2 regions of the Burkholderia sp. APQ4-4ca genome follow, and region 1 is predicted to be linked to the other one. Evidence: predicted binding sites of a transcription regulator. Region 1 holds the regulator's gene; the other holds the start of a gene.
What was found. Region 1 encodes FNR, which switches genes on or off when oxygen is low (the NO sensors DNR and NnrR bind a similar motif). Its sites were predicted from a motif close to TTGATNNNNATCAA; they were not measured.
Positions count from the first base shown of each region.

Region 1 (5,777 bases):
CCTGCGGCGGCGGCGCGACGGCGTCGCCGCGCACGTCGAGCGTGTCGTGGCCAGGCTTGAACGCACGGCGCAGCGCATTGATGCCGAACCACGCGAGATACGCGAGGCCGACGTACAGCACAGCGTGAACGAAGGTCGGATAGCGCTCGACGAGCACCGAAGCGCCGCCGACGCCAGCACCGATCAGGATCATGTCGGACACCGCGCACAGCAGCACGATCTTGCCGACGTGCGAGCGCATGATGCCCTGGCGCAGCACGAACGCGTTCTGCGCGCCGATGGTGACGATGAGCGACGCGCACAGTGCGGCGCCGTGGGAAAAAGCGAGCCAGTTCATGAGGGGGACAGCCGTGGAAGCAGTAGACGAATGAATCGGGTAGCGCTAGTCTGCGGTCGGTATGGGAATAAGAGAAGCTAAATCACCTAATGTGGATTAAGGAAATCTAATGCTCGACTACGCGTTGCTCGATGCCCTCGCGGCGGTGATCCGGCACGGCTCGTTCGAGCGGGCGGCCAAGGAGCTGAACGTCACGCCGTCGGCCGTGTCGCAGCGCGTGAAGCTGCTGGAGGAACGGGTCGGCAGCGTGCTCGTCAAGCGCGGGCAGCCGTGCGTCGCCACCACGTCGGGCGCGCTGTTGTGCCGGCATACCGAACGCGTGCAACTGCTGGAAGCCGAGCTGGGCGGCCGGATGCCCGCGTTGCCGGGCCAGATCGCGAGCGCGTGGCCGACGTTGCGCGTGGCCGTCAACGACGACAGTGTCGCGACGTGGTTCATCGACGCGGTCGGGCCGTTTTGCACCGAGCGCGAGACGCTGCTCGACCTCGTGATCGACGATCAGGATTACACGGCGTCGCGTATCCGCGACGGCAGCGTGCAGGGCGCGGTGACCGCGCAGGCCGAGCCGATCCAGGGGTGCCGCTCGGAGCGGCTCGGGCGGATCCGCTATCGCGCGGTATGCTCGCCGGCGTTCTACGCACGCTATTTCGACGCGGGAATCACGCGCGATGCGCTGCGCCGCGCGCCGTGCGTGATGTTCAATCCGAAGGACGGGTTGCAGGCGCGTTTCATCCGGCGCGTGACGCGCGCGGATCTCGATCCGCCGCAGCACTGGATACCGCACGTCGCGGGCTATCTGCGCGCATGCGAAACGGGATTGGGATGGGGGATGTGCCCGGACCGAATGGTCGACCGCCAGCTGGCGGCGGGTGAATTGATCGACATGTCGCGCGGGCGAACCATCGACATCGATCTGTACTGGCAGAGCTGGCGTTTGTCGATCGGCTGGCTCGACGATTTCAGCGCGGCGCTGAAGGCGCGCGCCGCGCTGTTTCTCGATTGACCGGCGACGTGACGCAGGCGGCGCGCACGCGGTGCGCGCCGGGCGGCATCAGACGTGCTGCAGGCCGTCGAAGTCGATGATCTGCACGTGACGGCCCTGCATTTCGATCAGGCCGCGCTTCTGGAATTTCGACAGCGTGCGGCTGACCGTTTCGAGCGTCATGCCGAGATAGCTGCCGATGTCCTCGCGCGTCATCCGCAGGTTGAATTCCGACGGCGAGTAGCCGCGCTTCAGGTAGCGCGACGACACGTCGAGCAGGAAAGCGGCGACGCGCTCTTCGGCATTCAGCGAACCGAGCAGCATCGTTTGCGACGTTTCGCGCACGATCTGCTCGCTCATCAGCTTGTGCATGCGCAACTGCATCGAGCCGGCTTCCGAGCACAGCGCCTTGAGCGCGCTGTACGGAATCACGCAGACCGAGCTGTCTTCCAGCGCGACCGCGGTGCGCGGGTGCGTATCGTCGCAGATGCCGTCGAGGCCGAGCGCTTCGCCGGCGAGATGCAGGCCCGTGACCTGTTCGCGGCCGTCATGGCGCGTCGCGACGGTTTTCAACGAGCCCGAGCGCACCGCGTACAGGTTGTCGAATGCGTCGCCTTCGCGGAACAGCGCTTCGCCGCGCTTGACCGGGCGTGCCGCGCAGATGACCGACTCGAGGCGGCTGAGCGCTTCGGGCGCGAGGCCCTGCGGCATGCACAGGTGCCGCATCGCGCACGACGAGCAGTGTGCGGCCTGGCGGGGAGCCCAGCTGCCGGTATGGGGCACGGCGGCGGGGCGGGTGGCGACGGGCGTCAGCATGATCGTTTACTCCGGCATTGGATCGACGAAATCATTGTCCCACCGCAAGTTGCCGCTGTCGGGTGACAAAACGTCGCGACCGGCCGCGCGTGCCGAACGCCGCTCAGGCAGCCGGCTCGTCCGCGTTGGCGGCCGCCGGGATCAGCAGCACCGGCAGCGTCGCGTGGCGCACGCATTGTTCGGCAATGCTGCCGAGCACGAGGCGGCGGAAGCCGCGGCGGCCGTGCGTGCCGAGCACGAGCAGATCGGCGCCGAACGCTTTCGCGCCGTCGAGGATCAGCGACGATACGTCGTTGATCGACGTCGCTTCGTTCAGCCGCGTTTCGCCTTTCACGCCGGCAGCCTGCATCAGCTTCGCGAAATCCTGCGCGAGCGCGTTGCCCTGCGCGACGAGCTGATCGCGCAACACGGACGGATCGTAGCCGGGCACGTTGTAGTAGATCGCGGCGTTCTCGACGACGTAGAACGGCTGCAGCTCCGCGCCGTGCGCTTTCGCGAGCGCCAGCGCGGCATCGAACGCATGGCGGGACGTGTCGCTGCCGTCGACGGCAACCAGAATACGCTTGTACATAGTGTCTCCGAATGGCGGGTTGAAACGAAGTCGGCCGGATGGCCGATCGGGCCGGGCAATGCGCCACGCTGCGAGGCAGGGTAAACCAACGGCCGCGATCATGCAGCGAGGCGCCTGCCGTGCCGTGCGATCGCGCCGTCTGTGCCGGCCGTGCGTGGCCATGCGCGCCACGCGTGATGCATCGCGCGATGCGTGTCGTATGGTTCGGCTGCGTCGTCGGCGAAAACGCATGCGCGCGCATCGACCCGGCATGGCAACCATGCCGATGCGGCGCACGTAGCGCCATTCAATCGAAATCGCGCCGTGACGCCATGACTTCGATCAACGCATGTGCGTCGACACGATGCGCGGCATGCATGATTGCGAATCCCGATGCCAATACGCGGAATCGTTTACCGCGACATCGTGCGAGCACGTCTCGGCCCGCGGTCCGGTCGCGCGCGAATGCACCGCCATCGGTCATCGTCATCGGCCGATGGCGGTTCCCAAACGAACGATCGATTCAAACGTCGCGCGGGCTATCTCGGCACGACGGTCAACTCGATGACGCGCTCCGGCCGGCGGCCATGGTCGGGCCAGTACGCGCTGCCGTACATCCGATGAGCGGGACCGAACGGCGTGTCGCCCGCGGACGGCGCGTCGAAGCCCTTCTCGATCACCATGTAGCCGGCGCGCAGCGCGAACGCCGGATGGTTGCCGTCGGGGCGGCTGTCGAAACCGGCCAAACCGTCGCCGGCTTCCGGCATCGCATTGACGAGCGACGCGTTGCTGCGTGTGATCTGGTCCGGCGAGATCGGCCCGACGCCGGCGAGCCGCGACGCTTCGCGGTGCTTGCCGTCGGTGTCGACCGTGCTGTCGTGCGTGTCGTCGTTGTCGAGTTCGATGCTGCGCGGATGCGCACGACGTGTTTGAGCGGATGATTCCATCGCGGCTCTCCTGGCGGCGACACGCTCCGGATCGAAGCAAATCCCGTTCCGGGCACGACGGGAAAAGGCGCGCGGGCGATCGCCGCGGTCGCGCGACGCGCACTGATTTGTCATGATTTATTTCAGCTAGAAGACGCGTTTTCTACAGAGTATGATTCTTTTCCTGCGAAGCGGCGACAGGGGATGAAGTCTCGCCGTCTCTGCCCGCGCCGGGGCGCCGCAGCACCCTTAAAGACGGGTAGCGAACAACAAAGCAAAGGGACTAGAGGTGGCGGACTCATGCAAGCGACTACTGCCTTCACGCATCGCGGTTATCTGTTGAATTGCGCGCCCGCACGCGCCAGTGACGGTTCGTTCAAGCCCTACGTCGTGATCTCCCGATCGAGCGACGGGGAGCTCGTGGCGAACCGGTTTTTCCCGATCGAGCTCCAGTTCAACGACGAAGGCGACGCGATCGCGCACGCGCGCGACTGGGCCGTGCGCTGGATCGACGCGAGCAGCATCTCGATGTGACGCCGTCGCGCGTGCGGCGTCGGCCGTCCGGCCGATCCGCGGGGCGCCGCTCCCGGACAAAAAACGCGGTAATCTTGCGGAACCCGTCACTTTATTAGCGGCCGTGCAACCGCGCGCGGCTGCCCGCATTGGCCTATGTCGACATCACCCGCCCGTCAGTGGGGCCTCGAAGAAATCGTTGCCGGCTTGCGCGAGTCGCGCGAGGAACTCCATCGCACGCGCCATCCGCGCGGCATCCGCGAACTGCCGTCGCGCGATGCAATCTGCAAGATTGTGACCGGCCTGCGCGCGTCGATGTTTCCGACACACTACGGCGCGCCCGACCTGACCGACGAAAGCGTCGACTACTACGTCGGCCATACGCTCGAAAGCACGCTGCGCATCCTGTCCGAGCAGATTCGCCGTGCGCTGCCGTTCCTGCCCGAACACGTCGATACGCCGTTCGCCGAGCTCGACGAACGCGCGTTCGAGATCGCGCGCGCGTTCGGCCGGCAGTTGCCGGCGGTCCGCGCGCTGCTCGTCAGCGACATCCAGGCCGCGTACGCGGGCGATCCGGCCGCGCAGCACATCACCGAGATCCTGCTGTGCTACCCCGGCGTGCTCGCGATGATGCACCATCGGCTCGCGCACGCGCTGCACCAGCTCGGCGTGCCGTTGCTCGCGCGGTTCATCAATGAAATCGCGCACTCGGCCACCGGCATCGACATCCACCCGGGCGCGCAGATCGGCCCGAGCTTCTTCATCGACCACGGCACGGGTGTCGTGATCGGCGAAACCGCGATCATCGGCGAACGCGTGCGCGTGTACCAGGCCGTCACGCTCGGCGCGAAGAGTTTCCCGGCGGATGGCGAAGGCGCCCTGGTGAAGGGCAATGCACGGCACCCGATCGTCGAGGACGACGTGGTGATTTATGCAGGCGCGACGATTCTCGGCCGCGTGACGATCGGGCGCGGCTCGGTGATCGGCGGCAACGTGTGGCTCACGCATAGCGTGCCGCCCGGCACGAGCGTCGCGCAGGGCAAGGTTCGCGAGGGCGGGAGCGCCGAGAAGCCGTAACGTGGCGGCGGGCGAATGCGCGGGCGTCGTTTCGCGCAACGCGGCGGATGAAGCGCAATGAATCGACGGCCGGGCCGCCTTCGGGCGTGATCGGTCGTGAGCGGCGCGAACCCCGCTCGACCCGGCACACGTTGGCGGCGCGCAGCCGCCTGCGTTCATCGAAGCCTCAGAGCTTGCCGTCCGGCGAGCGGTGCTTGTACAGCACGTCCTGATCGACGCGGATCAGGTTCTGGCCCGCATCGACGACGAAATCCACGCCGTTGTACGCATTGCCGGTCAGCAGCAGGATCGCGCTCGCGACATCGTCGGGGCCCGCGATGCGTGCGAGCGGCGTCGATGCGCGGCTCGCGTGTTCGAAGTCGGCCTGCGTCTGGTCGTCGCTCGGCAGCATCAGCCCCGGGAACACCGCATTCACGCGCAGCACCGGCGCGGACGACAGCGCGAGCATCTGCGTGAGGTTGCCGAGCGCGGCCTTCGCGACCGTGTAGCTGAAATGGTCGCGGTGAAAGTTTTCCTTGATCTTCTGGTCGACCACGTTCACGACGACGCCCTGCGTGCCGGCCGCGCGGGCCCGTT
Region 1 covers NZ_JBYQCG010000241.1:11,297-17,073, forward strand. The annotation lists gene AC3IFE_RS31340 (LysE/ArgO family amino acid transporter) at 1-337, opposite strand, end outside; gene AC3IFE_RS31345 (LysR family transcriptional regulator ArgP) at 447-1,340, shown strand; gene fnr (fumarate/nitrate reduction transcriptional regulator Fnr) at 1,389-2,135, opposite strand; gene AC3IFE_RS31355 (universal stress protein) at 2,239-2,706, opposite strand; gene AC3IFE_RS31360 (DUF3005 domain-containing protein) at 3,225-3,632, opposite strand; gene AC3IFE_RS31365 (hypothetical protein) at 3,912-4,145, shown strand; gene epsC (serine O-acetyltransferase EpsC) at 4,281-5,201, shown strand; gene AC3IFE_RS31375 (SDR family oxidoreductase) at 5,368-5,777, opposite strand, start outside.

Region 2 (5,777 bases), on a different contig from region 1:
CGTGCGCCCCTGCCCGTCGGTCATGCGGCCGTCGTCGAGCACCTGCAGCAGCACGTTGAACACGTCCGGATGCGCCTTCTCGATCTCGTCGAGCAGGATCACGCTGTACGGCTTGCGGCGCACGGCTTCCGTCAGGTAGCCGCCTTCCTCGTAGCCGACATAGCCCGGCGGCGCGCCGATCAGCCGCGCGACGCTGTGCTTCTCCATGAACTCGCTCATGTCGATGCGGATCAGATGCTCTTCCGAATCGAACAGGAACGACGCCAGCGCCTTGCACAGCTCGGTCTTGCCGACACCCGTCGGCCCGAGGAACAGGAACGAGCCGTACGGACGGTTCGGATCGGCGAGACCCGCGCGCGAACGACGGATCGCATCGGCCACCGCGCTGATCGCCTCATCCTGGCCGACCACGCGCTCGTGCAGCTTTTCCTCGATGTGCAGCAGCTTCTCGCGTTCGCCCTGCATCATCCGCGACACGGGAATGCCCGTCGAACGCGACACGACTTCCGCGATTTCCTCGGCGCCGACCTGTGTGCGCAGCAGGCGCGGACGCGTCGGGTTGTGCTGCTCCTGCTCTTCGGCCTGCGTGACCTGCTTGAGCTGCGACTCGAGTTGCGGCAGCTTGCCGTACTGCAGCTCGGCGACCTTCTCCAGCTTGCCTTCACGCTGCAGGCGCGCGATGTCCGCCCGCACCTTCTCGATCTCTTCCTTGAGCTGCGCGCTGCCCTGCACCGCGGCCTTCTCGGCGGTCCAGATCTCTTCCAGGTCCGCATATTCGCGGCCAAGGCGGTCGATCTCTTCCTCGATCAGTTGCAGGCGCTTCTGCGACGCTTCGTCCTGCTCCTTCTTCACGGCTTCGCGCTCGATCTTCAGCTGGATCAGACGACGGTCGAGCTTGTCCATCTCTTCGGGCTTCGAATCGATTTCCATCTTGATCTTCGAAGCGGCTTCGTCGATCAGGTCGATGGCCTTGTCGGGCAGGAAGCGGTCGGTGATGTAGCGATGCGACAGCTCGGCCGCGGCGACGATCGCCGGGTCGGTGATGTCGACACCGTGGTGCAGTTCGTACTTCTCCTGCAGCCCGCGCAGGATCGCGATCGTCGCCTCGACGCTCGGCTCGTCGACGAGCACCTTCTGGAAGCGGCGTTCGAGCGCGGCATCCTTCTCGATGTACTTGCGGTATTCGTCGAGCGTGGTCGCGCCGATGCAGTGCAGCTCGCCGCGCGACAGCGCCGGCTTCAGCATGTTGCCCGCATCCATCGCGCCTTCGGCCTTGCCCGCGCCGACCATCGTGTGGATCTCGTCGATGAAGACGATCGTCCGGCCTTCGTCCTTCGCGATGTCGTTGAGCACAGCCTTCAGGCGCTCCTCGAACTCGCCGCGATACTTCGCGCCGGCGAGCAGCGCGGCCATGTCGAGCGACAGCACGCGCTTGCCCTTCAGCGTCTCGGGCACCTCGCCGTTGACGATCCGCTGCGCGAGCCCTTCGACGATCGCGGTCTTGCCCACGCCCGGCTCGCCGATCAGCACCGGGTTGTTCTTCGTGCGGCGCTGCAGGATCTGGATCGAGCGGCGGATTTCGTCGTCGCGGCCGATCACCGGGTCGAGCTTGCCCGCGCGGGCGCGCTCGGTCAGGTCGACCGTGTATTTCTTCAGCGCCTCGCGCTGGCTTTCGGCGTCCTGGCTGTGCACCTGCGAGCCGCCGCGCACCGCGGCGATCGCGGCTTCGAGCGCCTTGCGCGTGAGGCCGTGCTGACGCGCGAGCTTGCCCGCGTCGCCCCTGTCGTCGGACACGGCGAGCAGGAACATCTCGCTCGCGATGAACGTGTCGTTGAGCTTCTGCGCTTCCTTGTCGGCCTGATTCAGCAGCCCGGCCAACTCACGGCCGATCTGGATGTCGCCGCCCGTGCCCGTCACTTGCGGCAGGCGCGAAATGGCTTCGTTCAGCGCGCCTTGCAGCGCCTGCACGTGAACGCCCGCGCGCGACATCAGCGAGCGGGCCGACCCGTCCTGCTGCGCGACCAGCGCCGCGAGCACGTGAACGGGTTCGATGTATTGATTGTCGCGGCCTGCCGCGAGGCTTTGCGCGTCCGCGAGTGCTTCCTGGAACTTGGTGGTGAGCTTGTCGATTCTCATTTGGTTGAGACCTCCAATTTTCGATTAACACCAAGATGAGGATGGTTATGCGGCTTTCAAGCGAAATTCGGGTTGATTCAGCGCAAAAATTGCCGGATCTCCGGCAAGCGGCCCGGCGGCGTGATGGGATGGGCTCGGGATACGCGGCGCCCGCGTGTCAGCGGGCCTGCGACGACGGCTCGGCAGCCGCCGGCGCTTCGTCCGGCGCCGGCGCGGCGCGCACGAGCGCGACCGGACGAATGCCGAGCAGCGCCGTGAGCGGCGAGCCGGGCTCGGCCAGTTCGCCGAGCGTGTGACGATCGAGTTCCGCGAAGAACGCATCGAGCGCGGCCGCCAGTACGCCCTTCAGCCGGCACTGCGGCTCGATCACGCAGCCGCGCGAGTCGCTGCCGTCGGACGAAAAGCAACCGACCAGCGCGAAGTCGTTCTCGGTCGCCCGCACGACCTGGCCGACCGTCAATCGCAGCGAATCGGCGAATAGCCGCAGCCCGCCGTTGCGGCCGCGAACGGTGTCGACCCAGCCGAGCTCGCCGAGCCGCTGGACGACTTTCATCAGATGGTTCTTCGAGATGCCGTAGGCGTCCGAGATCTCCTGGATCGTCGCCAGCCCCTCGCCGCGCACGGCCAGGTACAGCATCACGCGCAGCGAATAGTCGGTGTAGTCGGTGAGTCTCATGAGCGAATACGGAAAAGATCGATCGTGCCCCGATGACGTGAGGCGGGCCGATCGCGATGCGTGCAGGGCCGACCGAAGGTCCCGCGGCGCGGCCCCGGGTTGCCGGGATCGCGGGCGCGCAATAACATGCGTGATATCCGCACGTTTTCCAAGGGTGACAGCACGCTATTTTGCGTCAAAATCCGGCCGGCGTCCTGCTCGTTGCCCACCCCGGTGCCCCGTCGGCGCCCTGCTCCACCAGCCCTTTTTGTCATGACCGCCCTGCCCGCCTCGCCCGAACCCGTACCGGCCCGCCCCCGCGACGCCGAGCCGACCGAAGACAACATCCGCGATCTCGTCTACGCGTTCTACGACCGCGTGCGCGCCGATCCGCTGCTCGGGCCCGTGTTCGCCGCGAAGCTCGCCGGCCGCTGGGACGATCATCTGCCGAAGATGGTGACGTTCTGGTCGAGCCTCGTGCTCGGCACCAAGGGCTATCGCGGCAACGTGCAGCAGGCGCACCAGCCGCTCGACGGCGTCGAGCCGGCCCATTTCAGCCGCTGGCTGTCGCTGTTTCTGAACACCGTCGAAGCGCGTTACGCGCCGGCCGCGGCGATCCGTTTCATGGAGCCCGCGCTGCGGATCGCGCAGAGCCTGCAATTGAGCCGCTTCGGTTGGGACTACCGGATTCCGGCCGAACAGCAGGCGCTGCTCGACGCGATCGCGCCGCGCCGCCGCGACGCGGGCGACGATCCGCACGCGTTGCCGTCGCGCGAGCGCGGCGAGCCGTTTCCGACGAAGATCATCGGGCGCGGCGCCGACCCGGACGCGTAACGCCCGTCACGCGCGACGATGCGGCATCTGCGGTTCAAGCGGAACTTGCGGCACATCGCCGCATCGCCCGCGCGCCGCGCTCAGCGCCGCGTGTTGCCCGACTCGACGCCCCAGCGCGCGAGCGCGGCGTCGTCGGTACTGCGCGCATCGACCCAGCGCTCGCCATCCGGCGTCGTTTCCTTCTTCCAGAACGGCGCTTCGGTCTTCAGATAGTCCATCACGAACTCGCACGACGCGAACGCATCGCCGCGGTGCGACGCGACCGTCGCGACCATCACGATCTGGTCGAGCGGCAGCAGCCTGCCGACGCGATGCACGATCGCGACGTCGATGCCCGGCCAGCGCCGGCCGGCCTCGGCCGCGATCTTCTCGAGCGCCTTCTCGGTCATGCCCGGATAGTGTTCGAGCTCCATCGCGGCAACCGCATCGCCTTCGTTCAGGTCGCGCACCGTGCCGACGAAGCACGCGACCGCGCCGATCCTCGGGTTGCGCGCCCGCAATGCCGCCACTTCGGCGTTCAGGTCGAAATCGTCGGTCTGGACTCGTATCGTCGCCATCACGCCCGCCTCAACCGCCCGTCACCGGCGGGAAGAACGCGACCTCGCAGCCTTCGGTGAGCCGCGTGTCGGGATCGGTCATCTCGTGGTTGCACGCCATGCGCAACGCGCGCCCTTCGGCGAGCGTCTCGGCCCACGCACCGCCGCGCACGCGCAGCCACGCGCGCACGTCGCCGACGGTCGTCACGCTGTCCGGCACGTCGGCCTGTTCGTCGGCGACGCCCAGTGCCTCGCGCACGCTTGCAAAAAACTTCAGCTGGATCTTCATGGTTCGGGAAGCCGCCGCGTTACGACAGCAATTCGGAAAACGGAATGAAACGCACGGTCTCGCCTGCACTGATCGCGTGCTGCGGCGGATTGTCGATCAGCCCGTCACCCCAGACCGTCGACGTGAGCACGGCCGAGCTCTGGTTCGGGAACAGGTCGAGACCGCCGGCCGCATTGACGCGCGCGCGCAGGAATTCGTTGCGCCGGTCGCCCTTGCTCTGCGAAAAATCGGCACGCAGCGACAACGCGCGCGGCGCGACGTCGCGCACGCCGGACAGGCGCAGCAGGAACGGCCGCACGAACAGCAGGAACGTGACGAAACTCGAGACGGGATTGCCGGGCAGCCCGATGAAGTGCGCGTCGGCGCGCTCGTCGCCGCGGCGCACCGCGCCGTACGCGAGCGGCTTGCCGGGCTTCATCGCGATCTGCCACAGCGCGAGCCGCCCTTCGGCCTCGACGGCCGGCTTCACGTGATCCTCGTCGCCGACCGACACGCCGCCGCTCGTCACGATCACGTCGTGGTCGCGGGCGGCCTCGCGCAACGTGTCGCGCGTCGCGGCGAGCGAGTCGGGCACGATCCCGTAGTCGGTCACGTGGCAGCCGAGTCGCTCGAGCAGCCCGCGCAGCGTGAAGCGGTTCGAGTTGTAGATCGCACCGGGCTTCAGCGGCTCGCCCGGCATCGTCAGTTCGTCGCCGGTGAAGAACACCGCCACGCGAATCCGCCGCGCGACCGACAACTGCGCGCAGCCGACCGATGCGGCAAGACCCAGCGCCTGCGGCGTGAGCCGCGTGCCGGCCGGCAGGATCACCGAACCCTGGCGGATGTCAGCGCCCTGCGCGGTGATCCATTCGCCGGCCTTCGGCGTGTGCAGGATCTCGACCGCGTCGCCGTCTGCCGACGTCTGCTCCTGCATCACGACGGCGTCGGCACCGGGCGGCACCGTCGCGCCGGTGAAGATCCGCGCGGCCGTGCCGGCTGCCAGCGGCGCGGCCGGATGCCCGGCCGGAATGCGCTGCGACACCGGCAAGCGCCGATCGCCGTGCAGCAGGTCGGCGACGCGCACCGCGTAGCCGTCCATCGCGCTCGTATGCATCGGCGGCACGTCGAGCGGCGAGCTCACGTCGGCCGCCAGCACGCGGCCCAGCGCGTCGAGCGTGGCGACGGTTTCCGCGCCGGGCAGCGGCTTCGCGGCGTCGAGCAACGCGGCGAGCGCCTCGGCGGTCGACAGCATCGGCGCGCGCGGCGCCGCGGGATTCGGGTTCGACATCGATGGCATCGGGAATCGTTGGAGTCAGTACGTCATTGTAGCGACGCCGCCACGCGTACG
Region 2 covers NZ_JBYQCG010000220.1:137,443-143,219, reverse strand. The annotation lists gene clpB (ATP-dependent chaperone ClpB) at 1-2,136, opposite strand, end outside; gene AC3IFE_RS24335 (Rrf2 family transcriptional regulator) at 2,294-2,812, opposite strand; gene AC3IFE_RS24330 (group III truncated hemoglobin) at 3,065-3,625, shown strand; gene AC3IFE_RS24325 (molybdenum cofactor biosynthesis protein MoaE) at 3,706-4,182, opposite strand; gene moaD (molybdopterin converting factor subunit 1) at 4,193-4,450, opposite strand; gene AC3IFE_RS24315 (molybdopterin molybdotransferase MoeA) at 4,470-5,717, opposite strand.
Region 2: clpB (ATP-dependent chaperone ClpB) is a predicted target of FNR. The motif match lies at 2,209-2,222, and genes of this name have one in related genera.